2 regions of the Nocardioides pacificus genome follow, and region 2 is predicted to be linked to the other one. Evidence: predicted binding sites of a transcription regulator. Region 2 holds the regulator's gene; the other holds the start of a gene.

Region 1 (14,509 bases), 570 kb from region 2:
CGGTCGTCCACACCGGCCACGGCGACGACACCACGATCGGGGCGGAGAAGGCCCTCCTCGGCTGACGGGTGATGCGCTCCCGCACCGGACTCCTCCTCGCCTCGCTCCTGCTGCTCGCAGGCTGCTCGGCGACGCCGGGGGACGGTGCGGGAGAGCGCCCGACCACGGACGAGTCGGCGGTGACCGACACCGACGGGACCCGGTCGGCGCCGACCTCGCCCGCAGCGGCCCTCGGTCTGCGTGCCGGCTGGGGGCCGACCGCCGAGGAGCTCGACCGCGCCGCGCGCGACGTACGTCGCCTGCCGCTGCCGGCGCTCGCCGGCCAGCTGATCGTGGCGAGGTACGACGGCACACGCGCGCCGGTCGACCTGGTGCGCCGGCTCCATCTCGGCGGGGTCGTGGCGTTCGAGGAGAACGTCGCCTCCGCCGCCGCGATCCGCACCGCCAACCGGACGCTGCACAGCTCGGCGCGCTCGCGCGGCTGGCCGCTGTTCGTCGCTGTCGACCAGGAGGGCGGCCTGGTCGCTCGGCTGCGCCACGGCGTCACCCCGCTGCCGGCGTTCATGTCGACGGGGGCCGCCCGTGACGTCTCGCTCACCGCCGCGGCCCACGAGGTGCTCGGCCGGCAGCTGCGCGGCCTCGGCTTCACCGTCGACCTGGCCCCGGTCGCCGACGTGACGGTCGGCCCCCAGGACCCGACGATCGGCTCCCGCTCGGCCGGGTCCGACCCCGAGGTGGTGGCCCGCCAGGTGCTCGCCGGCGTCGAAGGACTGAGCGCCGGCGGCGTCGTGCCCGTCGCCAAGCACTTCCCCGGCCACGGCTCGGTGAGCGCCAACAGCCATCAGGTGCTCCCGGTCCAGCGTCGATCCCTGCGTCGGCTCGCCGCGGTCGACCTGGTGCCGTTCCGCCGACTCGTGGCCGCCGGCGCCTCGTCGGTGATGATCGCCCACCTGGACGTGCGCGCGGTCGACCCTGGAGTCCCGTCGTCGCTCTCGCGGCCGGTGATCACCGGGCTGCTGCGCGAGCGGCTGGGCTTCGACGGACTGGTCGTCACCGACGCCCTGGACATGGCCGGCGTCGCCGCCACTCACGACAGCGCCGCCGCCGCCGTGGCCGCGGTGCGCGCCGGCGCCGACGTCGTGCTGATGCCGCCCGATCCCGCCGCGGCCCGCGCGGGGCTGGTCCGTGCGGTGCGCAGTGGCCGTCTCACGCGGGGCCGTCTGCAGCAAGCGGCAGCCCGGCAGGTCGCGCTGCTGCGCCACCAGTCGGATCACCCGCCGGCGCCCGGTCGCGTGCCCGACGCCCGGGCGTCCGCGGCCCTGTCGCGGGCTGCCGTGACCCTCCTGCGCGGGCCCTGTCGGGGTCGGCTGGTGGGACGCACCATCACCCTCGTCGGCGACGCGGGGGCTCGGCCGGTGCTGGTCCGCGCGGCGCGGCGCGCCGGTCTGCGGGTGGGGCGGGGAGGCACGCGCGTCGACCTGCTGGGGTACGGCGACCGTCCCCGCGCGGGCAGCCACGTCGCGGTCGCGCTGGACACGCCGTACGTCCTGGCGCGGTCGAGCGCACGGGTCCGGCTGGCGACGTACGGCGTGACCGACGGCGCGATGCGGGCGCTGGTCGACGTGCTGACGGGGCGGATGCGGGCGATCGGCCGGCCGCCGGTGCGCGTCGCCGGCCTGCGGCCCCCGCGCTGCTGAGCCCTGGCGCACGCGCCCTGGCGCCACGCTCAATAGGGTCTTTCGGTCCCTAATCGGGGGGCCTGTCGGGCCCGGATTGTCCCGACCGGTGGGGGTCTTGCTGCCGTTCCAGGTGGGTCCCCATGGCCCTGAGAGCGGCCGCGAAACCCGTTTAGCGTTCAACTCATCACCGCAGGGACGTTGGGTTCCCTGCATCTCGCTAAGGAGAAACCCATGCGCTCCACCCTCGACAAGCTCATCTCGTGGACCGGCGTCCTGCTGGCCGTCGTCCTGATCGCCGCCGGCGGTCTGCTCACCTGGGCCAACGTCTTCATCGGCGACCAGGTGCACGACCAGCTGGCGATGCAGGACATCACGATGCCGGAGAAGGAGGCGCTGGAGACCGAGGAGCAGCACGAGGCTCTCGACCAGTACGCCGGCCAGCAGCTCACCACCGGTGACCAGGCCCGCGCCTTCGCCGACCACTACATCCTGGTCCACATGAACGCCTCCAGCGACGGTCGCACCTACGAAGAGGTCAGCGGCGAGTTCATGGCCCTCAAGGCCAACCCCGACGCCGACCCGGCCCAGGTCGAGGAGCTCGGCGCCCTGCGTCAGAGCCTGTTCATGGGCAACACGCTGCGCGGCCTGCTGCTCTACGGCTTCGCCTTCGCCACGATGGGCACCATCGCCGGCTACGCCGCGATCGCCGCCTTCGTCGGTGGCGCCGCCCTGCTGATCCTCGCCGGGCTCGGCATGTGGCACGCCAAGAAGGTCAAGAACGCCGACCTTCCCCCGGCTCGCCGGGCGGCCCCCGCCGGGGTCTGATCCAGCGGCAGCACCAGCAGCTCCAGCAACACACGAACGGCCGGGCGGTGAGCGATCACCGTCCGGCCGTTCGGCATCTCTCCTACAGGGGGCGCACGAGCAGCGCCACGCCCTTGCCGTCGAGCCGGGTCAGCACCAGCGTCGCCTCGTGGTCGCCCGCGAGCGCCAAGCGCTTGCGCAGCTGCTCGGGGACGATGTCGACGCCGCGCTTCTTGATCGTCAGCCGTCCCACGCCCCGCTCGCGCAGCGCCGCCTTGAGCGGCTTCTCGCGGTAGGGCAGCTCCTCGAGGACCTCGTAGCCCCGCGCGAACGGCGTGCGGAACGCATCGTCGCCGGTGACGTAGGCGATGTGCTCGTCGAGCAGCCCGCCGCCGACGAGCGCGGCCACCGCTGTGACCAGGCCCGCACGGATCACCGCCCCGTCCGGCTCGTAGAGGTAGCGGCCCAGCTCCCGCACCGGCCGGTCGTGACCCTGGAACGGGTCGTCCTCCTCGGTCAGCGTGGCCAGCCCGCCGTCGCCGATCACGGTCGCGCGCCGCGCGGCGGTGGCGAGGTACGGCGACCACAGTGCGGCCTCCTTCACGTCGCCGGCGTCGCTGACCCACTCCGCCTCGACGCCGTCGGGGACCAGCTCGTGGGGGATCCCGGGGGCGACCTTGACCACGGAGCGCCGCGCGAGCAGCGAGGTCACGAACGACCAGGGCGGGGTCCAGCCCTCGACGTCGAAGACCCGGCCCCGGGCCGAGCGGCGCGCCGGGTCGGCGAAGGCCACGCCGAACGCCTCGGTGTCGACGGCGGTGACGTCGGCCACCATCACCGCGCCCTCGAGTCCGAGCGCGGCGAGGTTGGCCTCGGCCACCGCCACGCGGACCGGGTCCTGGTCGATCCCCGCGGCGGTCAGGCCCGCCTCGCAGAACGCGATCAGGTCGCCGCCGATCCCGCAGCCCAGGTCGATGACCGAGGACGGGGCGGCCGCGGCGATCCGGGCGGCGCGGTGCTGGGCGACCCGGTGCCGGGTGGCCTGCTCGAGCGCGTCGGGGGTGAAGTACATCCGCACCGCCCGCTCGCCGAACTTCGCCACGGCGCGGGCGCGCAGCTGGACCTGGGTGAGCGCCGCCGCGGCGTGGGCCGGGTTGGCCTCGAGGCGTCGTACGGCGGAGGCGGAGCGGACGGGGTCGCCCAGCGCGTCGGCATAGGCATGCGTGGCCTGCTCCAGGACCCGCTGTCCGGGGTCGGTGAGCAGCCAGCGGAAGTCGTCGAGGTCCACGCGGGGATCCTGTCACGGGCTACTGGACTGGAGGTGTTCTGGCACTCCGTTGGGTCGAGTGCTAACGTCTGTTCTGGCACTCTCACCATGAGGGTGCCAGTGCTTGCAACGTGGTGCGACCCCCGCGACGGCGTACCTCCGAGCAGGCTCAACACGTGCCGGGAGCGGTCTCGATTGAAGAGCGCTCCCACTTTCGAGTCAGACCTAGTGGAGAAAGTGGAGGTCGACATCGTGTCGGTCAACATCAAGCCTCTCGAGGACCGCATCGTCGTCAAGCCCCTCGACGCCGAGCAGACCACGGCTTCCGGCCTGGTCATCCCCGACACCGCCAAGGAGAAGCCCCAGGAGGGCGAGGTCGTGGCCGTTGGCCCCGGCCGCTTCAACGAGGACGGCGACGAGCGCATCCCCATGGACATCTCCGTGGGCGACAAGGTCATCTACAGCAAGTACGGCGGCACCGAGGTCAAGTACGCCGGCGAGGAGTTCCTCATCCTCTCCGGGCGCGACGTCCTCGCCATCGTTTCCTGATTTTCCCTGGGTCGTGTGCCTGAGGACGTGCTGACGCGCGGCCTCGGGCACACGGCCCGATCGCTTTCACGAGGAGAGCCATGCCCAAGATCCTGGAGTTCGACGAGAACGCCCGCCGCGCGCTCGAGCGCGGCGTCGACGCTCTCGCCAACGCCGTCAAGGTGACGCTCGGCCCGAAGGGCCGCTACGTCGTCCTCGACAAGAAGTGGGGCGCCCCGACCATCACCAACGACGGTGTGACCGTCGCTCGTGAGATCGAGCTGGACGACCCGTTCGAGAACCTCGGTGCACAGCTGTGCAAGGAGGTCGCCACCAAGACCAACGACATCGCCGGTGACGGTACGACGACCGCGACGGTCCTCGCCCAGGCGATGGTGCACGAGGGCCTGCGCGCCGTGGCCGCCGGCGTCAACCCGATGGGCCTCAAGCGCGGCATGGACGCCGCGGCCGAGGCCGTCGGCGACGCGCTGCGCGACGCCGCCCGCGAGGTCGAGTCCAAGGAGGACATGGCCTCGGTCGCCACGATCTCCTCGCGCGACAGCGTGATCGGCGAGCTGCTCGCCGAGGCGTTCGACAAGGTCGGCAAGGACGGCGTGATCACCGTCGAGGAGTCCAACACCATGGGCACCGAGCTGGAGTTCACCGAGGGGATGCAGTTCGACAAGGGCTACATCTCGCAGTACTTCGTCACCGACCCCGAGCGGATGGAGGCCGTCCTCGACGACCCCTACATCCTGCTGCACCAGGGCAAGATCTCGGCCGTCGCCGAGATCCTCCCGCTGCTGGAGAAGGTCATCCAGTCCGGCAAGCCGCTCTTCATCCTCGCCGAGGACGTCGAGGGCGAGGCCCTGTCGACGCTGGTGGTCAACAAGATCCGCGGCACGTTCAACGCCGTCGCCGTCAAGGCTCCCGCCTTCGGTGACCGCCGCAAGGCGATGATGCAGGACATCGCCACCCTCACCGGTGGCCAGGTCATCGCCCCCGAGGTCGGGCTCAAGCTCGACCAGGTCGGTCTCGAGGTGCTGGGCAAGGCCCGTCGCGTCGTGATCACCAAGGACAACACCACGATCGTCGACGGCGCCGGTGACGCCGCCGAGGTCGAGGGTCGCGTCAACCAGATCAAGGCCGAGATCGAGAACACCGACTCCGACTGGGACCGTGAGAAGCTCCAGGAGCGCCTCGCGAAGCTGGCCGGCGGTGTCTGCGTGATCAAGGTCGGCGCCGCCACCGAGGTGGAGCTGAAGGAGAAGAAGCACCGCATCGAGGACGCCGTCTCCGCGACGCGCGCCGCGATCGAGGAGGGCATCGTCGCCGGTGGCGGCTCCGCCCTCATCCACGCGGTCAAGGTCCTCGAGGACAACCTCGGCCTCACCGGCGACGAGGCGGCCGGCGTGCGCGTCGTACGCAAGGCTGCCGACGAGCCGCTGCGCTGGATCGCCGAGAACGGTGGCGAGAACGGCTACGTCGTGACCACCAAGGTCCGCGAGCTCGGCATCGGCAACGGCTACAACGCCGCCACCGGTGAGTACGGCGACCTCGTCGCGCAGGGCGTCCTGGACCCGGTCAAGGTCACCCGCTCGGCGCTGGTCAACGCGACCTCGATCGCCGCCATGCTCCTCACGACCGAGACCCTGGTCGTCGAGAAGCCCGAGGAAGAGGACGACGCCCCGGCCGCTGGCCACGGGCACGGCCACGGCCACTGATCCGCACCTCGCACTGAGCACCACCAGCACTCCCCGGCCGGGTATCGGCCGGGGAGTGCTGCATTTCGGTCGGCGTGCGGCGGCGGGGAGCAACGGCCGCCGTTTGGTCCCCAACGGAAGCGAAAAGCGTCCTGGACCTGTCGTCTCTGACCAATCGGCGACCCTCACTACCCCCGACCGGCCCGCCGCCCGCCCGCGGCGCGCCGTACGTCGCTGCGGACCTCGCCGATTGGGCAGAGACGACATGTCTCCGCCTGAAAATGCCGCCGTTGGGGACCAAACGGCGGCCCTCCCGGCGCCTGCCCCAGCCGTACGGCGAACAGCGGTGTGCGCACGCTCACGCCACCCGTCACGCCGCTGAAACACGGGGGACCCGGGTCGGCAACGCCACGGGCGGAGGCTGGGCGCCTGTCGTCGGTGGAGGGGAAAGGGACACGATGCTCTGGAGAGTCCGTACGAACATGCCCGACCGGCCCGGGGCCCTGGCGGTGCTGGCCCGCAGCTGCGGGGACGCGGGCGTCAACATCCTGGGACTGCAGATCTTCCCTGGCGTGGGGTCGGTGACCGACGAGCTGGTGCTCCGCACGCCCGACGACTGGGGGATCGCGGACCTGACCGGCCTGGTCGAGGGATCGGGGGCCACCATGGTGCAGGTCCTGGCGTGCACCGAGGCGGCGCTGGTCGACCAGCCTGCGCGCTACGTGCAGGCAGCTCGCACGATCCTGGCCAACCCCGCGGGCTTCCCCGAGGTGGTGGCGCAGCTCTTCGACGCCGAGGCCGACCCGGCCGGGCCGGACGCCCCGGTCCAGGACGTGATGGACCTGACCGTCGGCGACATCCAGGTCCAGGTCCGGCGGACGGCCCCGTTCACCGCGACCGAGCACGCCCGTGGCGCGGCGATGGCCGACCTGGTCACCGACGTGCTGCACCGCAGTCGGGAGGCCGCGATGGTCCCCAACCTGACCCGGCGGCTCGGCACCGGCGCCACTGCGTCGTACGACGTGGTGGGCGACACCGTCTCCGCGATCGTCGAGCAGGCCGTCGTGGGGATGGCGCAGGTGCAGGCCGAGAAGGACGAGCCCGGTGTGCGCGAGGTCAGCCTGCGCGTGGACCCCGCCTGGCAGCGCCGCGGGATCGGGACCCGGCTCCTCACCGACGCCGCCCGGCTGGCCTGTGCCCAGGGCGCCTCGGAGATCGTGCTGGCGACCCGCGCGGACAACCAGGCGGTGCTGCCGATGGTGCTCGCGGCGGGCCTGCGCGGCCGGATCCGGATGGCCGCCGACGTGCTGACCGTCCGCGTGCCGGTCCGCGACCTCAAGCCGTTGGGGCTCTGAGCCCGGGCGCCGATAGACTGGGGGCTTCCGCCACACGAAAGGCTCGTGCCACCTTGACCTCTGCTCCCGCTGGCGCAACCGACGGTGTCCCCGAGAAGTTCGCGGCGCTCGGCCTGACCTACGACGACGTCCTGCTGCTGCCCGGTGAGTCCGACCTGGCGCCCTCCGAGATCGACACCACCTCGCGGCTCACCCGCGAGATCAGCCTGAAGGTGCCGCTGGTCTCCGCCGCGATGGACACCGTGACCGAGTCCCGGATGGCCATCGCGATGGCCCGCCAGGGCGGCCTGGGGGTGCTGCACCGCAACCTCTCGATCGAGGACCAGGCCTACCAGGTGGACCTGGTCAAGCGGACCCAGACCGGGATCATCTCCAACCCGATCACCATCGGCCCCGACGCGACGCTGGAGGAGCTCGACAAGATCTGCGGCGAGTTCCGGGTCTCCGGGCTGCCGGTCGTCGACGCGGGCCAGCGCCTGCTCGGCATCATCACCAACCGCGACCTGCGCTTCACGCCCGTCGCGGAGTGGGCGACCACCAAGGTCGCCGAGGTGATGACCAGCGAGGGCCTGGTCACCGGCCCGATCGGGATCTCGCGCGACGACGCGACCCTGCTGCTGCGCCGCCACAAGAAGGAGCGGCTGCCGCTGGTCGACGACCAGGGTCGCCTCGCCGGACTGATCACGGTCAAGGACTTCGTGAAGTCCGAGCAGTTCCCGCACGCCAGCAACGACGCGGACGGCCGGCTGATGGTCGGCGCCGCGATCGGCTACTTCGGCGACGCCTGGGAGCGGGCCACCCGCCTGATCGAGGCCGGCGCCGACGTGCTGGTCGCCGACACCGCCCACGGCCACGTCCGGATGCTGCTCGACATGGTCCGGCGCCTCAAGACCGACCCGGCCACCCGCCACGTGCAGGTGATCGGCGGCAACGTCGCCACCCGCGCCGGCGCCCAGGCGTTCGTCGACGCGGGCGTGGACGCCGTCAAGGTCGGCGTCGGACCCGGCTCGATCTGTACGACGCGCGTGGTCACCGGCGTGGGCGCCCCCCAGGTCACGGCCGTCTACGAGGCGTCGCTGGCCTGCAAGCCGGCCGGCGTCCCGGTCATCGCCGACGGCGGCATGAAGCACTCCGGTGAGATCGCGAAGGCCCTGGTCGCCGGGGCCGACGCGGTGATGCTGGGCTCGATGCTCGCCGGCTGCGACGAGTCGCCGGGCGAGCTGGTCTTCGTCAACGGCAAGCAGTTCAAGGCCTACCGCGGCATGGGCTCGCTCGGCGCGATGTCGAGCCGGAGCAAGAAGTCCTACTCCAAGGACCGCTACTTCCAGGCCGAGGTCGTCAGCGACGACAAGATCATCCCCGAGGGCATCGAGGGCCAGGTCGCCTACCGCGGCCAGCTCGGCGCCGTCGCCCACCAGCTCGTGGGTGGGCTGACGCAGTCGATGTTCTACGTCGGTGCGCGCACCGTGCCGGAGCTGCAGGAGAAGGGCCGCTTCGTGCGCATCACCGCGGCCTCGCTCAAGGAGAGCCACCCCCACGACGTGCAGATGACCGTCGAGTCGCCCAACTACCACGGAATCTGAGTCTCGACAGGCTCGACCACCGAGTCTCGACAGGCTCGACCACCGAGTCTCGACAGGCTCGACCACCGAAGGAATCACATGACCGACATCGAGATCGGCCGGGCCAAGCGCGGCCGGCGCGCCTACTCCTTCGACGACATCGCGATCGTCCCCTCGCGGCGTACCCGTGACCCCGAGGAGGTGAGCATCGCCTGGCAGATCGACGCCTACCGCTTCGACCTGCCGATCATGGCCGCGCCGATGGACTCGGTGATGTCGCCGGAGACCGCGATCGCCTTCGGTGAGTACGGCGGGCTCGGCGTGCTCAACCTCGAGGGGCTGTGGACGCGCTACGAGGACCCGCTGCCGCTGCTCGAGGAGGTCTCGGGCCTGCGCGGCATCGACGCCACCCGCCGGATGCAGCAGATGTATGCCGAGCCGATCAAGGCCGAGCTGATCACCGCCCGCCTCCAGCAGATCCGCGACGCCGGCGTGACGGTGGCCGGCGCGCTCTCCCCGCAGCACACCAAGGAGTTCGCCAAGACCGTCGTCGACGCGGGCGTCGACATGTTCGTGATCCGCGGGACCACGGTCTCGGCCGAGCACGTCTCCTCGCAGGCCGAGCCGCTGAACCTCAAGGAGTTCATCTACGAGCTCGACGTCCCGGTCATCGTCGGGGGCTGCGCGACCTACCAGGCGGCGCTGCACCTGATGCGCACCGGTGCCGCGGGCGTGCTCGTCGGCTTCGGCGGGGGAGCGGCCCACACCACCCGCACCGTGCTCGGCGTGGCCGTCCCGATGGCCTCGGCCGTCGCCGACGTCGCGGCCGCGCGCCGCGACTACCTCGACGAGTCCGGCGGGCGCTACGTCCACGTCATCGCCGACGGCTCGATCGGCCGCTCCGGCGACCTGACCAAGGCCGTCGCCTGCGGCGCCGACGCGGTGATGGTCGGCTCGCCGTTCGCGCGCGCGACCGACGCGCCCGGTCGCAGCTTCCACTGGGGCGCCGAGGCCTGGCACAGCGAGCTGCCGCGCGGCGAGCGCGTCGAGTTCGAGCCGGTCGGCACCCTGCAGGAGATCCTCTTCGGTCCCTCTCGCACGGCCGACGGCACGATGAACCTCGTCGGCGCGCTCAAGCGGGCGATGGCCACCACCGGCTACACCGACCTCAAGGAGTTCCAGCGCATCGAGGTCGTCGTCGGGTGACCCGGCTGGGGCCGCTGCGGGTCGCGGCCGGGCAGGCCGTCTCGGTCGCGGGCGACGTCGCGCGCAACATAGCGACGGCCGCCCGGCTGACCGAACTCGCCGGTGGCCAGGGCGTGCGCCTGCTGGTGCTGCCCGAGGCGTTCCTCACCGGCTACGACGTCGAGGCGTTCGCGGGTCGGGTGCCCGGTGACGACGAGCTCGGCGGCGCCTGGCTCGACCCGCTGCGCTCGGCCGCCGGCGCTGCGGACTGCGTCGTGGTGGTGAGTACGGCGCTGCAGCGAACCGGTGGCCACCGCACCCTCGCCCAGCTGGTCGTCCGCCCCGACGGCGCCGTCACCGCGCCGTACGACAAGCAGCACCTCGACGCCCTCGAGCGCGACTTCTTCGTCCCCGGCGGCCACGGCGCCTCGATCACCGTCGACGGCGTCGAGCTGGGCTTGAGCGTCTGCTACGACGGCTGCTTCCCCGAGCACGCCCGGGCCGCGGCCGACGACGGCGCGCTGGGCTACCTCAACTCCGCGGCGTACTTCCCCGGCGGAGCGCACCGCCGCGACCTCTACTACCCCGCCCGGGCCCTGGAGAACGGGATGTACGTCGTGTTCTCCGGGCTGACCGGGCGCTGCGGGTCCGCGGAGTTCATCGGCGGCTCCGCGGTCTACGACCCCGAGGGCCGGCCGCTGGCCCGGCTCGGCGGGGAGGAGGGGCTGGCGATCGCCGACCTCGACCCGGCGGAGGTGGCCTCGACGCGGGCGACCCACTCGATGCACCACGATCACCGCACCGATCTCGGCCCCCGCGTGCGCGGCTGAGCGATGTCGGCGGGGCGCTCAGCGCTCCAGCAGCCCGGGTGTCGCACCCAGCCCGTCGACCGCGGCCCGCACCTCGCGCCGCGCCTCGCGGAGTCGCGCCGTGTCGCCGGCGTCGCTCGCCAGCATCCGCACCACCCGCAGGATCCGGATCGGACGTCCCGCGGCGTAGTGGCTCCACATGGTCGGCAGGTACTCCGCCCGCGTCACCCGGAAGCCGTCCACGCGCTCGGTGAACGTGAACCGGACCGTGATGCCCTCGTATGTGCGCGGCCGCGAGGTCTCCTGCTGGGCCACCATGTTGCCCATGCCGTAGACGACCCACTTCCCGTTGACCCTCGTGATCGGCTGGACGACGTGCGCGTGATCACCGACGACCAGGTCGACGTGGGGCGACGCCGTCAGCCGCCGGACCCGGGCGATCTGCTCGGCGTTGGGGAGCGGGGAGTACTCGTCGCCGGCGTGCAGCTTGACCACCACCACGTCGGCGCCAGCTCGGCGCGCCCGCCGAGCCTGGGCGAGGAGCTGGTCGGTGTCCCACGACGACACCGCCCACTGCTTGTCGTCGGGCAGCGTGAAGCCGTTGAGCCCGTAGGTGCCGGCGACGAGCCCGACCCGCACGCCGTCGTCGGTCGTCACGATGACCGGCCGACGCCGCTCGGCGGGGCTCCGGAAGGTGCCGACGTGCCGCACTCCCGCAGCGCCGAGGAGGTCCGCGGTGCGCACCAGCCCGTCGTACCCCTGGTCGATGCTGTGGTTCGAGGCGGTGACGCACGCGTCCCAGCCCATCGTGGCGATCCAGCCGGCGATCTCGGGAGGTGCGGCGAAGACCGGATAGCTGCGCCAGGGCTCGCCGGGGCCGGCGAACGGCACCTCCTCGTGGCAGACCGCGACGTCGGCTCCGGCGACCACCGGACGCAGCGCGCCGAACATCGGGTCCAGGTCGAGGCGGCGACCGCGTCCGGTGCGCCGGTGGTCCTCGGCGGCGCTCATCCAGACGGTGTCGTGCCACAGCAGGTCGCCGCTCAGCACGATGCTCGCCGATCTCGCGCGAGCAGCAGCGGGGGCGGGCGTGGGCCGCGGGGTGTGCGAGAGCCGAGGCGTGGAGTCCGCCTGCGGGTCGACGACCACCACGCGGCCGGCACCCTTCGTCCCGTCCGCCCCCTGCGGTGCCGGCACGTGGCCCACACTCAGCGCGCCGGCCAGCACTGCCACCAGGCCGATGGTGGCCGCGCCCCGGCGTGCTCGTGCGCTCACACCTATGAGACGGCGCGAAGGGTCGCCCGGTTGTCTGATCCGGTGGCTGGTGCGTCACAGTCGAGCGTTGACACTAGAACGTGTTCTATCCGATGCTGAGGCGGTGCCTGAGACGCAGGTCACATCCGGAGCAAGGGATGCGTGCATGACGCAGACGCCACCACCCGCCGATATGAAGCTGCGCCGCAGCGCCCGCGACGCCGAGGCGGTGCCCGGTCTCCTCGCCGACTGGCTCGCGACGCTGCTGCCCCCGGGCGCCGACCCGGCCGTGCGGATCGGGGACGGGATCGACGCCAACGGCATGTCGAGCGAGACCCTGGTCGTCGACGTCGACTGGACCGAGACCGATGAGGCGGGCGGCAGGGAGCGTCGTACCCACGGCTTCGTCGCCCGCGTCGCCCCGCGCCAGGAGGACTACCCGGTCTTCGCCAGCTATCGCCTCGACCACCAGTACGACGCGATGCGGCTCGCGGGGGAGCTCACCGAGGTCCCCGTGCCCCGCGTGCGCTGGCTGGAGCCGACCGGCGACGTGCTCGGCACGCCGTTCTTCCTGATGGACCGCGTGGACGGTGTCGTCCCACCCGACGTGCTGCCCTACAACTTCGGTGACAACTGGCTCTTCGACGCCGGCGAGGAGCGCCAGCGCCAGGTCCAGGACGCCACCGTGGCCGTGGTCGCACAGCTGCACGCGATCCCCGACGCCGCGACGACCTTCGCCTTCCTCGACCCCGACCAGCCCGGGGAGACGCCGCTGCACCGGCACGTGGCGCGGACCCGGGAGTGGTACGAGTTCGCCGCCCGCGACATCGGTCCCTCGCCGCTCGTGGAGCGCGGCCTGGCGTGGCTGCTGCGCAACTGGCCCGAGGACCGCGGGGACACCGTGCTGTGCTGGGGCGACTCGCGGATCGGCAACGTGCTCTACGACGACTTCACCCCGGTGGGCGTGCTCGACTGGGAGCTGGCGGCGATCGGCCCGCGTGAGCTCGACCTGGGCTGGATGGTCTTCTGCCACCAGGTCTTCGAGCACATCACCGGGATGCTGGAGATGCCGGGCATGCCGCACTTCCTGCGCGAGGAGGACGTGCGCGCGACGTACACCGACCTCACCGGCGTCGAGACCGGCGATCTCACCTGGTTCCACGTCTACGCCGCCGTGCAGTGGGGCGTGGTGTTCATGCGCACAGGGGCCCGGCAGGTGCACTTCGGGGAGATCGAGATGCCCGACGAGGTCGACGCGCTCTTCCACCACCGCGGGCTGCTCGAGCGCCTGCTCGACGAGGCAGGTGAGCAGTGATGGTCGGACCGCTGGATGAATACCCGCTGCACCAGGCGCCGCTGCCGATGGCCTGGCCGGCCAGCAGCGACCGCAACTTCTACGACCGCTGCTACTTCAACGCCCACGACCGCAGCGGGGACCTGTTCCTGATCACGGGCCTGGGCTACTACCCCAACCTCGGCACCAAGGACGCCTTCCTGCTCCTGAACCGGGGCGGGAAGCAGACCGCCCTGCACTTCGGCGACCTGATCGACGGCGACCGGCTCAACCAGCACGTCGGCGGCTATCGCCTCGAGGTCGCCGAGCCCCTGCAGCGGCTGCGGATCACGGTCGAGGAGACCGAGGGCATCGCCGCCGACCTGACCTGGGAGGGATCCTTCCCGGTCATCCAGGAGCAGCCGCACGTGCTGCGCTCCGGGGCGCGGGTGACGCTCGACGCGCAGCGCTTCGCCCAGGTCGGCACCTGGTCGGGCCACGTCGACGTCGACGGGGAGCGCATCGACGTGACGCCCGACCGCTGGGTCGGCACCCGCGACCGGTCCTGGGGGATCCGGCCGGTCGGGGAGAGCGAGCCCGCGGGCGCGCCGGCCGATCCGCCGTTCGACGGCATGTGGTGGCTCTACGTGCCGATGCGCTTCGACGACTTCGCGGTGGTGCTGATCCTCCAGGAGGACCCGTCGGGCTACCGCACGCTCAACGACTGCCACCGCGTCCACGCCGATGGCCGCATCGAGCAGCTCGGCTGGCCGCGGGTGCAGGTGCACTACACCTCCGGCACCCGGATGCCGACCGGCGCGACCATCACCTGCACCACGCCGGCGGGCGAGACCCTCGAGCTCGAGGTCTCCGCGCTGCTGGCCGCCCCGCTGCACGTCGGCGGTGGCTACGGCGGCGACCCCGACTGGCTGCACGGCATGTGGAAGGGCGAGAAGCACGTCGAGCGGGTGACCTACGACATGACCGACGAGGCCGTCGTCGGGCGGCTGATGTTCGGCTGCATCGACCACGTCGGGCGCGCCCTGCTGCACGAGGGCGGACGCACGGTCGAGGGCTGGGGGCTGATGGA
Region 2 (14,509 bases):
TCAACCGCATCCGGAGGCTGCGCGTCCCACTAGCGTGATGACCCATGCGCCCCTCACGTCTCGGAGCCCCGCGGTGACCCCGCCAGGTGACTCCGCGACCCCCGGGCCTCCGGCGAGCGGAGGGCCGGCGTCGTGGGACGCCGACACCGCCCTAGAGCAGCTGTACGCCGCCCACTGGCGGCAGCTGGTCCGGCTCTCGGTGCTGCTCGTGCGCGAGCCTGCCACCGCCGAGGAGGTCGTGCAGGACGCGTTCGTCGCGGTCCACGCCCACTGGTCACGGCTGCGCGACCCCGACAAGGCACTGGCCTACCTGCGACAGAGCGTCGTGAACCGCTCACGCTCGGTGCTGCGTCACGGGGTGGTCGTCGACCGGCATGTGCGGCGCGAGGCCGCGGCACCTCCCCTGGCGACCCCCGGCGCCGACGCCGCGGCGCTGGCCACCGCTCGCCGTACGGCCGTGCTGGAGGCGATGCGCGCGCTGCCGCAGCGCCAGCGCGAGGTGCTGGCGCTGCGCTACTACCTCGACCTCTCCGAGGCCGAGATCGCGGCCACTCTCGAGATCAGCCGCGGCGCGGTCAAGAGCCACGCCTCCCGCGGAGCGGCCGCGCTGCGCCCGCTCCTGGAGGACCAGCGATGACCGACCCCACTCCCCACGAGGACGCGTCCCTGCGCGAGCTGCTCTCCGACGCTGTGTCGGACATCGAGCCCGGGCACCGCCTCGACTTCATCCGCAACCGAACGAAGGTGACTCCCATGAGCAAGCGACGTCCCTGGCTGTACGCCGTCGGCGGCGCCGCCGTCGCTACCGCAGCCGTGATCGCCGCGGTCGCGGTGATCGGCTCCGACCTCACCGGCAAGGACGACGCCCCGGTCTCCTCCTCCCCCGACGCCACGCCCCCGGCGACCACCGCCGACGAGCCCACCGAGGCTCCCTCGACCTCCTCGACCGAGGTGCCGGATACGACGTTCACCGTGCCGGTGTACTTCCGGGGCGAGGCGGCCCAGGGGCCGCGGCTGTTCCGCGAGTTCCAGAAGACCAGCGGGGCCGACGCCGCCCTCGCCGCGACGACCCTGGCCGTGACGGGTGCGGCCGACGACCCCGACTACGGCAGCGACTGGCCCGCCGGGGTCTCGGTGCGCGAGGTCACCGTCGACCCCGACTCCGACCCCGACTCCGACACCGACTCTGGGACCACGGACGTGGAGCTGGTCACCGTCGACCTCGACCCCGGCGACGCCGGCGATCTCCGCGAGCGACCGCAGGGCATGTCGAAGCAGGAGGCGTCGCTCGCGATCGAGCAGGTGCTCTACACCGTGCAGGCCTCGCTGCAGGAGCGCGCTCCCGTGCAGCTGCTCGTCGACGGGCAGCGCAGCGACACGATCCTCGGGGTGCCGACGGCGGAGCCACTCGCCCAGGGCGAGCAGCTCGACGTCCTCGCACTGGTGAACATCACCGACCCCACCGAGGGCGCCACCGTCTCCGGCTCGTTCACCGCGACCGGCGTCGCCAGCTCGTTCGAGGCCACCGTCCCGTGGCAGATCCGGCAGGGCGAGAAGGTTGTCGACAGCGGGTTCACCACCGCCGAGGGCTGGATGGACAAGCTCTATCCGTGGACGGCCTCGATCGACGTCTCGGCCCTCGAGCCCGGGGAGTACACCTTCGTGGCGATGACCGACGACCCCACCGGTGGCAGCGAGGGCTTCGGCCCCACCGAGGACACCCGAACGATCGTGGTCGAGTGATGAGTCGCTCCCCAGCCATCCGCCCCAAATCCGGCCGCCCCGCATCCGTCCGGACCGTCTCGCTCGTGGCCGCCGCCACCCTGGGCCTGTCTCTCCTGGCCGGGTGCGGTGACGACTCCGACAGCCGGGCCGAGTCCCCGCCGCCCAGCTCGCCGGCGGAGGCGACCACGAGCCCCGCCCCCGAAGCCAGCGCCGAGGCCAGTCCGGGAGCCGGCCCGAAGCAGCCGGCTCGCACCGGGTCCGCGCGCCCCGGCGCGGGCAAGAAGCAGGCTCCCGGGATCGCGCGTCGACGCGGCCCGGTCACCCCGCCCGACACCGTCTCGGTGCCGGTGTTCTTCGTCGGGGACGCCCCGGGAGGGCCGCGGCTGTTCCGTGAGATGCGGGCCGTGGACGCGGCCGATCCGCTCACGGCCGCGGCCGCTCTGACCACCTCCGGCGAGGCCCTCGACCCCGACTACCGCTCCCTCTTCTCGGCGGGCTCGGTGAGCAGCGTCGGCTTCGACGGCTTCGGCCGCCGGGGCGTCTACACCGTCCGGCTGGCCGATCGGAGGTGGACCGAGCGGCCAGCGGGGATGAGTCGTCGTAGCGCCAACCTCGCCGTGCAGCAGCTCGTCCGCACCCTCCACGGAGCCGGCCGCTCCCGCTCCCGCGTGGTGTTCTCCGTGGGGTCCGAGCAGGTCCCGCTCTTCGGCGTCCGGCGCGCCCGGGGCTTCCGGGCCGCGCCACCGCTCGACGTGCTCGCCCTCGCCAACATCACCTCTCCGTCTCAGGGCATGACGGTGCGGGGCTCGTTCACGGCCCGCGGTCTCGCCAGCTCGTTCGAGGCCACCGTGCCGTGGGAGCTGCGGCGCCGCGACAAGGTCGTCAGGTCCGGCTTCGCCACCGCGTCGGGGTGGATGGACAAGCTCTACCCGTGGCAGGCCGAGGTCGACGTCTCCGGGCTCGCCCCCGGGAGGTACACCTTCGTCGCCTTCACCGACGACCCGACGGGAGAGGGGCCCTCACGCGAGGGCGTGGGTCCCACCCGCGACACCAAGACGGTGGTCGTCCGCCCTCGTTGATCGAGCAGGGCGCGCAGCGCTCGACGTCGAGATCAGGCCCGAACGTCGAGATCAGGCCCAGCGCGGGGACCCGGCCAGCAGCGCGGCGCACGCGGCCACCCCGGCGGTGGAGGTGCGCAGCACCTCGCGCCCCAGGCGCACCGAGCGCGCGCCGGCGGCCGCGAACGCCTCGATCTCGTCGTCGGCCACGCCCCCCTCCGGCCCGACCACGAGTACGACGCGCCCGCCGGCCGGCAGGGCGAGACCGGCCATCGGCTCCGCGGCCTCCTCGTGCAGCACCAGGGCGAGGTCGGCGGAGCCCAGCAGCGCGACGACGTCGGCGGTGGAGGCGAGCTCGTGGACCTCCGGGAACCAGCTGCGCCGCGCCTGCTTGGCCGCCTCGCGGGACGTGGCCCGCCACTTGGCCAGCGACTTGGCGGCGCGCTCTCCGCGCCAGACCGCGACGCTGCGCGAGGCCGCCCAGGGCACCACGACGTCGACGCCGATCTCGGTCAGCATCTCGACCGCCAGCTCCCCGCGGTCGCCCTTCGGGAGCGCCTGCACCACGACCAGCTCAGGGGCGGGCCGGGCGACGAGGTCCGTCCCCAGCACGGTCACGGCGAAGACCCGCTTGCCGGTGCTGACGACCTCGCCGGTGACCGCCGTACCGGCACCGTCGGTGAGCACGACCTGCTCGCCGACCCGCAGCCGGCGCACGGCGACCGCGTGATGGGCCTCGTCGCCGGTCACCTCGACGAGCCGGCCGGCCTCGGGGGTCCCCGAGGCCGCCAGCTCCGGCACGTGGTGGACCGGCAGCGTCATCGTGCGCTCAGCGGCCCTGGAAGGCGCTGCGCAGCCGGTCCTTGAACGTGCGGGGGCCCGGTCCGACGTTGCCGGTCGGCGCCTCCTCGCCGCGCAGGGCGGCCATCTCGAAGAGCAGCTCCTTCTGGCGGTCGTCCAGACGCGTGGGCGTCTCGACGACGACCGTCACGATCAGGTCGCCGCGTCCGACGCCACGCAGACCGGGGACGCCGCGCCCACGCAGCACCTGCTCGGTGCCCGACTGGGTGCCCGGCCGGATCTCGAGCTCGAACTCGGTCTCGAGGTCGGTCTTCTTCTCCTCGTCCGCGGCGACCACGTCGGCCTCCAGGGTCGGCAGGGTCAGCGTCGTGCCGAGCGCGGCCGCCGTCATCGGGAGCGACACCGTGCAGTGCAGGTCGCTGCCCTCACGGACGAACACCTCGTGCGGCGCGACATGGATCTCGACGTACAGATCGCCGGGCGGGCCACCACCGGGGCCCACCTCACCCTGGTCGGGCAGCTGGACGCGCGTGCCGGTGTCGACGCCCGCCGGGATCTTCACCGTCAGGTTGCGGCGCGAGCGGACCCGGCCGTCGCCCGAGCAGTCACGACACGGCTCGGGGATGATCGACCCGAAGCCGCGGCAGGCCGGGCACGGGCGCAGGGTGCGGATCTCGCCGAGGAACGACCGCTGGACCTGGGCGACCTCGCCGGCCCCGTGGCAGGTCTCGCACGACACCGGCTCGCTGCCGGGAGCGGCGCCGTCACCGTGACAGGTCGTGCAGACGACCGCGGTGTCGACCTTGAGCTCGTGGGTGACGCCGAACGCCGCCTCCGCGAGGTCGATCTCGAGCCTGATCAGGGCGTCCTGGCCTCGTCGCACGCGCGGGCGCGGCCCACGACCGCCACCCTGGCCGCCGGGAGCGTTGCCCCCGAAGAACGCGTCCATGATGTCGGTGAACGAGAAGCCCTGGCCCTGGCCGAAGCCTGCGGCGCCCCCGCCGAAGGGGTCGCCCCCGCGGTCGTAGGCGGCCTTCTTCTGCGGGTCGGAGAGCACCTCGTAGGCGCGCGAGACCTCTTTGAAGCGCTCCTGCGTCTCGGGGTCGGGGTTGACGTCCGGGTGGAGCTGCCGGGCAAGGCGCCGGTAGGCCTTCTTGATGGCGTCGGGCCCCGCGTCGCGGTCGACGCCGAGGAGCTCGTAGAGGTCCTGGCTCAAGGTGGTGTTCCTGTTCTTTCCTGCTGCTGGAGGCTGATGGTCTGAGACTCGGGGGACGGCTGGCTGCGGTCAGGCCTCGTCGAGGATCCGGGAGACGTAGCGGGCCACGGCGCGCACCGAGGCCATCGTGCCGGGGTAGTCCATGCGGGTGGGGCCGACGATGCCCAGGGTGGCCAGCGCCTGCTCACCGGGCCCATAGCCGGTGGCCACGACGCTGGTGCTGGCGAGCTCCTGGTAGGGCCCCTCGTGGCCGATCCGGACCGTGACTGTCCCGCCGCTGCTGGCCTCGCCGAGCAGCTTGAGCAGCACGACGTGCTCCTCGAGGACCTCGAGCATGGGCCGGATGGCGGAGTCGAAGCCCTCGCCGAAGCGGGCCAGGTTGGCCGCGCCGCCCACGGCGACGCGCTCGTCCGAGCGGTGGTCGGACATCGCCTCGACCAAGGTGGCGACGACCTGGGCCGTCACCGCCGCGTCGTCAGGGGGGACATCGTCCGCGAGCGCCTGGAGCGCAGCGGTGGCCTGTGAGATCTGCTCGCCGGTGGCGGCCCGGTTGACCCGGGTGCGCAGGTCGGCGATCTGCTCGTCGCCCAAGGATGCGCCCAGCTCGACCAGGCGCTGCTCCACGCGTCCGGTGCTGAGGATCAGGACCACGAGGAGGCGCGAGGGTGTCATGGCGACCAGCTCGACGTGCCGGACGGTGCTGCGCGAGAGCGTGGGGTACTGCACGACGGCGACCTGGCGCGTCAACTGGGCGAGCAGCCGGACGCTGCGCTGGACGACGTCGTCGAGGTCGACGGCGCCGTCGAGGAACGTCGAGATCGCGCGGCGCTCGGCGGCACTCATCGGCTTGACGGTCGTCAGGCGGTCGACGAAGAGGCGGTAGCCCTTGTCGGTCGGCACCCGGCCGGCGCTGGTGTGGGGCTGGGTGATGAACCCCTCCTCCTCCAGTGCAGCCATGTCGTTGCGCACCGTCGCAGGCGAGACACCGAGGCTGTGCCGCTCCACCAGGGCCTTGGACCCCACCGGCTCCTCGGTCGACACGTAGTCCTCGACGATGGCACGCAGGACGGCGAGTCGGCGGTCCTCGACCATTCACGCCTCCCTTCACCCTCGACGCCAGACGCTGCTCACTGGCACTCATCAGCACTGAGTGCCAAGACTACTAGCCGGTGAGACATCCCTGGCCTTCCGGGACGAGTGAGGTTAGGCTCCCCTAAGTCGATGAGGAGATGCGATGACCGCCACCCAGCAGCCCTACGATCCCCACGTGCTCGCCGGACAGGCCCGCGCGGTGCTGTCGTGCCCGAGCACCGCGACCCTCGAGGTCGAGGGCCTGCGCCACCTCGACGACATCGTCGACCTCACGGTGCGCGACACCGCGGGCGTGCCGGCGTTCTCCTGTCCCGTTGACAGCGCCCTGGCATTGGCCGCTGCATGCGGACGGGAGGCGCGCCTCACCCTCGGGGCCGACACCGCCAGCTCCCTGTCGTCGGTCACCCTGACGGGCACCCTGCGACTGCGGGCGACCGGTCGTCCCCGCCACCAGGACACGCCCCCGACGGCGCACGTCGTGGAGCTGGTGCCCGCGTCGGTGGCAGCCGCCGCCGGGCACGCGAGCCGCGCCGTACCGCTCGCGCACTTCCGCAGCTCCGACCACGACCTCAACGACGGCTACCTGCGCCGGGTGGTGGAGCACACCAATGACAGCCACCCGGCCGAGCTGCGCCACAGCGTGGCCACCGCACGCGGCCTGCGCCCGGGCAGCGTCGCGGGCGCGGCGATCGCGGACCTCACCCGCGACGGCGTGGAGGTGCACTGGATCGACCTCGACGGCGCCCACACCCACCGGCTGTGGTTCCCCCGCCCCGCTCGCTCCCGCGCCGAGCTCGGCGCGCTCCTCAGCCGAGAGCTCCACTCCGGCCTCACCTGACCCCGCACCCCCCATGTAACGCGGGGTTATCCGATCTACCGCAGCGTCGTGACGCTTGGGCAGTCCGGATAACCCCGCGTTACAGGTGGTGGTGGGGGGCGGGCCTAGGGTGGCCCGATGAGGTTCACCGAGGTGGCCGACCGGGTCTGGGTCGCGCGCTACGCATGGTTCGACGTCAATGTCACCGCGATCGGCGGAGAGCACGGGCTGCTGGTGGTCGACACGCATGCCTCGACGGCCGCGGCAGGCGAGGTCGTTGCGGATCTGCGGGCCCTCGGGGCCGGGGACGTGGTGGCCATCGTCAACACCCACGAGCACTTCGACCACACCTTCGGCAACGCGGCCCTGCGCGCGGCGTACGGCGCGGTGCCGATCCACGCCCACGAGGACGCGGCGGCCGCCACGGTCTCGGCCGGGGAGCGGATCAAGCAGGCTTACCGCGACGATCCGGCCGATCCACGCCGCGAGGAGGTCCTGGCGACCGAGATCGTCGCCGCCGACCACACCTTCTCCTCCGTCTGGCCCGTCGACCTCGGCGGCGGCCGGGTGGTCGAGCTGGTCCACCCCGGCAAGGGGCACACCTCCGGCGACGTGGTGGTGCGAGTGCCCGACGCCGACGTGATGCTCACCGGCGACCTGGTCGAGGAGTCCGGGGTCCCCGGCTTCGGTCAGGACTGCCACCCGATGGAGTGGCCGCTGGCCCTCGACCTGGTGCTCAACCTGACCGGCCCGTCGACCGTCGTGGTCCCCGGCCACGGCGCTCCCGTCGGCAAGGACTTCATGGAGGAGCAGCGCTCCGCGCTCGGCGTCGTGGCGGAGACGATCCGCGACCTCTCCACCCGTGGTGTGCCGGTCGACGACGCGCTGGCGGCCGCCGAGTGGCCCTACCCGCGCGAGGACCTGGTCCACGCCGTCCGACGCGGCTACGAGCACCTGCCCCGGGCGCAGCGCAACCTGCCGCTCGTCTGAGCCGGCCCGCAGCGCACGAGGCCCACGCGTCAGGGCGCGAGCAGCCCCGACGCGACGAACGCGCGCCGGTAGATCTCGCGGACCACCCGCTCCTTGCGGGCGTTGTACTGCATCATGTGCTCCGCCGCAGCGCTGGCGGCGGCCGACGCCTCCCGCTTGGCCCGGGCATAGACCTCCCGCTCGTCGGCGTTGCCGCGCAGCCAGTCCCGGAAGAGCCGGTGCCGGACCAGCTCGGGGCTGTCCGGCCCGAACACGTGCAGCAGGCAGGCGGGAGACTCGGCGCGCAGGGCGCGATGTCCGAACCACCATGGCTCGCGCACCCGCAGCTCGAAGCCGGCTGCCTCGAGGGCCGGCACGTAGGCCGGCTCGTCGTCGGTGTCGGCCACGGTGAGGTCGATGTCGATGATCGGCTTGGCCGCCAGCCCCGGGACCGACGTCGAGCCGACGTGCGCCAGGTCGAGGACCCGCCAGCCGAGCGCGCCCCGGATGCGCGCCGCCAGCTCGTCGTACCGCTCCGGCCAGGCGGGGTCCGGATCGACGACCGCGACGCCGGTCTCCGGTCGCGCACCGTCCACCCAGGGCGACTCGCCGGGCGGCGGAGGCTGGTCGTCGAACGTGACGATCTCGGTGCGGCTCGGCATGCCCGGAACGCTACGGCTCCCGACCGGACAGCAGTGGGGTGGGTCTCATCGGCGTGGCCTCACCGGCTCCGACGGGTGAGCGACCTAGCGTTGCCCCGGTGAGCTCCCACGACCGCTACGGCACCGACGTCCTCAACACCGACTGGCGCGCCCCCAAGCGCGGGCGCGCCGTCGAGACCGAGGCCCAGCTGGGTCTGGTCGTCGAGGAGGTGACCACCGACTGGTGCGGTGAGGTCGTCGCGGTCGACCGCGACATCCGGACGCTGACGCTCGAGGACCGGCGCGGCAAGCGGCGCACGTTCCCCCTCGGCCCCGGCTTCCTGCTGGAGGGCAAGCCGGTCATCCTGACGCCGCCGACCCGCCTCAAGGCCCCGGCCAAGGCCACCCGGACGGCGTCGGGGTCCGTCGCCGTCCACGACGCGCCGGCCCGCGTCGCCCGCCAGAGCCGGATCTTCGTCGAGGGGCGCCACGACGCCGAGCTGGTCGAGAAGGTCTGGGGCGACGACCTGCGCATCGAGGGCGTGGTGGTCGAGTTCCTCGGCGGCGTCGACGACCTCGCCGACCACCTGCGCGACTTCCGCCCCGGCCCGGACCGCAAGGTCGGCGTGCTGGTGGATCACCTGGTGAAGGGATCCAAGGAGAGCCGGATCGCCCAGGGCATCGCCCGCTCCCCCGTCGGTCAGCACGTGCTGATCGTCGGCCACCCGTTCATCGACGTGTGGCAGGCGGTCAAGCCCGACCGCCTCGGCCTGCAGCAGTGGCCGACGATCCCGCGCAGCATCGAGTGGAAGAAGGGCATCTGCCAGCACCTGGGCTGGCCGCACCGCGACCAGGCCGACATCGCGCGCGCCTGGAAGCACGTGCTGTCGAAGGTCAACTCGTTCGCCGACCTCGAGCCCGCCCTGCTCGGGCGGGTCGAGGAGCTGATCGACTTCGTGACGGCGCCCTGATCGGTCCGCAGCCGGCGCGACTCGAGGCGCGATGCCTCAGCTGCGCAGCGGGCGCCCGCTCTGGTCCACCGGATCGCCGACGAGCATCATGATGCCGTCGATGAAGGGCCAGATCGCGCCGACACCGCAGGTGAAGATCGTGACCAGCAGCTGGAAGACGCCCGTGCGGCTGTCGCCGATGTAGAAGCGGCCGATCCCGAGCGGGATCAGGATCTGCAGCAGGCCCGCGACCAGCTTGGACTTGTCGGAGTAGGGCATGCCCGTGACGGGGTGCACGCCGTACGGCGCGGGGCCGCCGGCCATCGGGGCGCCGTAGGGCTGCTGACCGTACTGCGGGGTGCCGTAGGGCTGCTGACCGTACTGAGGCGCGCCGGGCGCGGCTCCGTAGGGCTGCTGATCGGCACCGTGCGAGGACGGTCCCTGTCCCTGGTCGGACGGCTGCCCGTTGGGATCCTCGGGGTTGGGCTTGCTGAAGTCGGGGCCTGTGCTCATGTCATCGACCCTAGTCCTGATCCGGCTCCGCGGCTGGGCAATGCGGGCGATCTCGGGGTGTTGCCAGGGACCTCCTCAGGGGAGCAGGTCGCGGACCACGGCGTCGGCCAGCAGCCGGCCCTGCAGCGTGAGGACCAGGCGGTCGGCGACGACCTCCACGAGGCCGCGCTCGACGAGGTCGGGGACCGCGGCGCGTCCCCCGTCGTCGAGCACCTCGAGCGGCAGTCCGCTGCGCAGCCTGATCTCGAGCAGCACCCGCTCGACACGGCGGTCCTCGGGCCCGAGGACCTCGCGGGCCTGGGCCGGACTCAGGTCGTCGCCGAGCCGCGCCGCATAGGCCGCGGGGTGGCGGACGTTCCACCAGCGCACACCCCCGACGTGGGAGTGAGCCCCCGGCCCGGCACCCCACCAGTCGGCGCCCTTCCAGTACAGGACGTTGTGGCGGCACTGGCTGCGCTCGCGACGCGCCCAGTTCGACACCTCGTACCACTCCAGACCGTCGGCTCCGAGCACCTCGTCGGCGAGGAGGTACTTGTCGGCGAGGTCGTCGTCGTCAGGCATCGGCACGTCCCCGCGGCGCACCTGACGCGCCAGCGCCGTGCCGTCCTCCACGATCAGCGCGTAGGCCGACACGTGATCGGGCGCGCAGGCCAGCGCCGCGTCCAGCGAGGTACGCCAATCCGCCAGGGACTCCCCCGGCGTGCCGTAGATCAGGTCGAGGCTGACCTCGTCGAAGCCGGCGGCGCGCGCCGCCTCGACCACCCCGGGGACGCGCAGCGGGTCGTGCGTGCGATCGAGCGTCGCCAGGACGTGCGGCACGGCCGACTGCATCCCGAAGGAGAGCCGGGTGAAGCCCGCCTCCCGGAGCGCGGCCAGGCTCTCGGGGGTGACGCTGTCGGGGTTGGCCTCGGTGGTGATCTCGGCGCCGGCGACGATGCCGAACTCGTCGCGGATCGCCTGCAGCACGCGTCCGAGGTCGGCCGGCTCGATCAGCGTGGGGGTGCCGCCGCCGAGGAAGACCGTCTCCACGGGCACGTCGCGCTCGCCCAGCACGCGGCGTGCGCGTCGTACCTCCGCGACCACGCCGTCGGCGTACGACGCGCGCGAGGCGCCGGGGGCCGAGGAGACCGGCCCGAGCTCGGAGACCGTGTAGGTGTTGAAGTCGCAGTAGCCGCACCGCACGCGGCAGAACGGGACGTGCACGTAGAAGCCGAAGGGCCGGGCGCCCACCCCCTCCAGCGCGGACTCCGGCAGGGAGCCGTCCGTGGGGGCGGGCTCGCCGGGAGGAGGAGTGGAGGGCATCCCCCCATCCTCCCACCGGCGACCCGGCCCAGCCTTATCAGCCCAGCCTGATCAGCCAGCGATCAGGAGGCGTACAGGCTGTCGATGACGGCCTTGTTGTTCTGCTCCACGACCTTGCGCTTGACCTTCATCGAGGGGGTCAGCTCGCCGGACTCGATGCTGAGGTCGTTGTCGAGGACCACGTGCTTCTTGATGGTCTCCCACCGGTTGAGCCGGGCGTTGAGCTGCTCGACGTAGCCGTCGACCATCTTCTGCACGGCGTCGGACCGGACGATCTCGGTGTAGGAGGCGCCCTCCATGCCGTTGCGCGCACCCCAGTCGGCCATCGCGTCGGGGTCGAGCGTGACGAGCGCGACGCAGTAGTTGCGGTCGTTGCCGTGCACCAGGAACTGGCTGGCGAAGGGGCAGATCGCCTTGAACTGCGACTCGATCGAGGACGGGGCGATGTACTTGCCGCCCGAGGTCTTGAACAGGTCCTTCTTGCGATCGGTGATCTTGAGGAAGCCGTCGGCGTCGAGCTCGCCGATGTCGCCGGTGTGCAGCCAGCCGTCGACGAGCGTCCCCTCCGTCTGCTCGGGCAGGTTGTGGTAGCCCTCCATGACGTGCGGGCCGCGGATCAGCACCTCGCCGTCGGCCGCGATCTTCACCTCGGAGCCGGGGAACGGCTTGCCGACCGAGCCGAACTTGTAGTCCTCCGGGTGGTTCACGAAGGCGCCGGCTGAGGTCTCGGTGAGGCCGTAGCCCTCGAGCACCAGGATGCCCGCGGCGTGGAACCACTCGGCGACCTCCTGGTTGAGGGCCGCGGCGCCGGAGATGAAGAAGCGGACGCGTCCGCCGAAGCGGTCGCGGACCTTGGAGAAGACCAGCTTGTCGAAGAGGCCGTGCTGCAGCTTGAGGCCCAGCGGGATCGACTTGCCGTCGCGCTTGCGGCGGTCGACCTCGAGGCCGACCTTGAAGGCCTGGTTGAACAGCTTCTCCTTCGCGCCGCCCTCGTTGGCCTGCATCGTGATGATCTTGCCGTGCGCCTTCTCGAAGATGCGGGGCGCGGCACCCATGAACGTCGGCTTCACGACGGCCAGGTTGTCGATGATCCGGTCGATGCGGCCGTCGATGGCGGTGGCGAAGCCGCAGGCCATCTGCGTGGAGAGCAGCACCTTGCCGAAGCTGTGCGCCATCGGCAGCCACAGGAACTGCAGGTCGTCCTCGTGCAGGGTGTCCTGCGCCTTGATGGCCTCGCCCTCGTAGACCCACGAGGAGTGACGCAGCCGCACGCCCTTGGGGCGCCCGGTCGTGCCCGAGGTGTAGATCAGCGTCGCGAGCTGGTCGGGCCGGATCGACTCGGCCATCGTCCGGATCACGCCCGGGTGCTCGGCGAGGTAGGTCTGCCCCAGCTTGGCGAGCTCGTCGAGGGAGATCACCCAGTCGCCGTCGGTGGTGCCGTCGAAGGTGACGATCTTCGAGACGTGCGGCAGCTCGGCGCGGTGCGAGCGCAGCTTGGCGATCTGCTCGTCGTCCTCGGCGAACACGACGCGGCTCTCGGAGTCGCTGAGGATGTACGCCGTGTCGTCGGCGTTGGTGGTCGGGTAGACCGTGGTCGTGGCGGCACCGGCACACATGATCGCCAGGTCGGCGAGGATCCAGTGGAACCGGGTGTTCGAGGCGATGCCCGCGCGCTGCTCGGGCTCGATGCCCAGCGCCATCAGGCCGGCGGCCAGCTCGCTGACCTGCTCGCCCACCTCGCGCCACGTGACCGAGGCCCACTCCTCGCCCCGGGGGAAGCGATAGGCCTCGCGCGCCGAGCTGCTCTCGACCCGGTCGAGGAACTGCACGGCGACGTTGCGCGGCATCGTGTCCATGAAGGACGCGTCATTCGTGATCGGCATGGGGCTCCCTGTCTCCTCCCGTGGGCGCTCACCAGGGTGTGAGCCGGCCCACAGACTGCTATGTGCGTAACCTAGATCACTCGAGCCGCGAACGGGAGGCGATCGGCCGCTTGTCTCAAGCTTTCTACTCGTGAGTAGTGCTGCTTCGCGCCGAGATCCCGCCTGGGGCGTGTCCTAGGGTCGCTCCATGGCGATCCTCCACCGCGCGACCCTGACCCCCTCGAAGCCCGAGCTGCTCACCAGCTGGCTGGACCGGCAACCCTGGGGCGGCACCGGCGAGATCACGGTGGTCGGGACCTACCGGCTCGACGACCCGGCGGGCGAGGTGGGCGTCGAGGCGTTCATCGTGCGTCGCGGCGCGAGTCTGGTCCACGTCGCCCTGACCTATCGCGGCGCTCCGCTCGTGGGTGCGGAGGCCCACCTGGTCGGCACCATGGAGCACTCGGTCCTGGGCAGGCGCTGGGTCTATGACGCCGCCGCCGACCCGGTGGCGCTGGCGTGCTTCGAGGGCGCCCTCACCGCTCAGCAGGAGCAGGCGCGGCTCGAGGTGTACGACGGTGACGAGCTGGTCGAGAGGCGCGAGCTCGACGTGCGCCTGGAGCGCCGCGGCGACACCGCGTCGCCGACCGAGGGCCTGCGCATCGCCACCGTCCTGGGCGAGCTGTCCGACGGTCGCGACCAGCTGGTGGCGATCTGGGCCGACGGCGAGGCGGTCGTGGCCACGCGCTGAGCTCAGCCGGCCGCCTTCTCCACCTTGGCCAGCACCGACGGCGCCAGGTCGTCGACGGCCAGCAGGTCGGGCAGCAGCGCCCGCTCGGTGGTCAGCGCCCGGAACATCATCGCGACGGTGATCGCGTGGTCGGGCCGGTGCTCGACGGTGATCTCATCACCGGCCTCGACGACACCCTCCTCGAGCACCCGCAGGTAGGGGCCTGGCCGCCCCTCCTGGGTGAACCGCTTCACCCACCCGGTCGCGTCGAGCCCGGACACGTCGATCCAGCCCGCGAAGACCTTGCAGGGCGTGCGCACCTTGGCCACCTCGAGCAGCGCGGTGCCGACCCTCCAGCGCTCGCCGACGAGCGCCTCGTTGACGTCGATGCCGGACGTGGTGAGGTTCTCCCCGAACATCCCGTCGGGCAGCTCGCGTCCCAGCTCACGGCCCCACCGGTCGAGGTCCTCGCGAGCGAAGACATAGACGGCGTTCTCCGCGAAGCCGTGGTACTTCGTGTCGCTGACCGTGTCACCGACGAGGCCGCGCCAGCCGATGCGGACCGGGCCGGGAGCCGGTCGCTTGCGGATCGAGGTACGCCCGACGCGCCCGGTCCACGAGCCCCCTTCGGGCTGACCGATGTTGACCGAGATGACCTGTCCGGAGCTCTGCACCCGCACATGGTCCCCCGCAGCGACGCTCGCCGCCACCTGGTTCAGACACCGCGACTGGTGCAGACCGGCCGGCCCGACTCCCGGCATCGCTTGCCACTCTGGAAAGCGATGCGATAGTTTTCCACCATGGAAAGTGAGCAGGACATCGCCGCCCAGCTG

What was found. Region 2 encodes HrcA, which represses chaperone genes, less so after heat shock. Its sites were predicted from a motif close to TTGGCACTCGNNNNNNNCGAGTGCCAA; they were not measured.
Region 1: the regulator HrcA is predicted to act here: its motif matches at 3,810-3,836, upstream of groES (co-chaperone GroES).

Annotation. Positions count from the first base shown of each region.
Region 1 is NZ_BAAHCI010000015.1:377,152-391,660, forward strand. Features, by position in the region: gene ACYU7L_RS20355 (MBL fold metallo-hydrolase) at 1-65, shown strand, start outside; gene ACYU7L_RS20360 (glycoside hydrolase family 3 protein) at 72-1,697, shown strand; gene ACYU7L_RS20365 (hypothetical protein) at 1,911-2,504, shown strand; gene ACYU7L_RS20370 (class I SAM-dependent methyltransferase) at 2,587-3,771, opposite strand; gene groES (co-chaperone GroES) at 4,003-4,299, shown strand; gene groL (chaperonin GroEL) at 4,380-6,002, shown strand; gene ACYU7L_RS20385 (GNAT family N-acetyltransferase) at 6,464-7,336, shown strand; gene guaB (IMP dehydrogenase) at 7,390-8,919, shown strand; gene ACYU7L_RS20395 (GuaB3 family IMP dehydrogenase-related protein) at 8,998-10,104, shown strand; gene ACYU7L_RS20400 (carbon-nitrogen hydrolase family protein) at 10,101-10,913, shown strand; gene ACYU7L_RS20405 (CapA family protein) at 10,932-12,167, opposite strand; gene ACYU7L_RS20410 (phosphotransferase family protein) at 12,313-13,461, shown strand; gene ACYU7L_RS20415 (hypothetical protein) at 13,461-14,509, shown strand, end outside.
Region 2 is NZ_BAAHCI010000015.1:947,611-962,119, reverse strand. Features, by position in the region: gene ACYU7L_RS23095 (SigE family RNA polymerase sigma factor) at 74-637, shown strand; gene ACYU7L_RS23090 (Gmad2 immunoglobulin-like domain-containing protein) at 634-1,743, shown strand; gene ACYU7L_RS23085 (Gmad2 immunoglobulin-like domain-containing protein) at 1,809-2,804, shown strand; gene ACYU7L_RS23080 (16S rRNA (uracil(1498)-N(3))-methyltransferase) at 2,856-3,605, opposite strand; gene dnaJ (molecular chaperone DnaJ) at 3,613-4,800, opposite strand; gene hrcA (heat-inducible transcriptional repressor HrcA) at 4,870-5,892, opposite strand; gene ACYU7L_RS23065 (DUF2470 domain-containing protein) at 6,035-6,730, shown strand; gene ACYU7L_RS23060 (MBL fold metallo-hydrolase) at 6,848-7,699, shown strand; gene ACYU7L_RS23055 (GrpB family protein) at 7,729-8,340, opposite strand; gene ACYU7L_RS23050 (DUF3097 domain-containing protein) at 8,439-9,290, shown strand; gene ACYU7L_RS23045 (TM2 domain-containing protein) at 9,327-9,782, opposite strand; gene hemW (radical SAM family heme chaperone HemW) at 9,858-11,084, opposite strand; gene ACYU7L_RS23035 (AMP-dependent synthetase/ligase) at 11,147-12,967, opposite strand; gene ACYU7L_RS23030 (CG0192-related protein) at 13,155-13,697, shown strand; gene ACYU7L_RS23025 (MOSC domain-containing protein) at 13,700-14,350, opposite strand; gene ACYU7L_RS23020 (hypothetical protein) at 14,477-14,509, shown strand, end outside.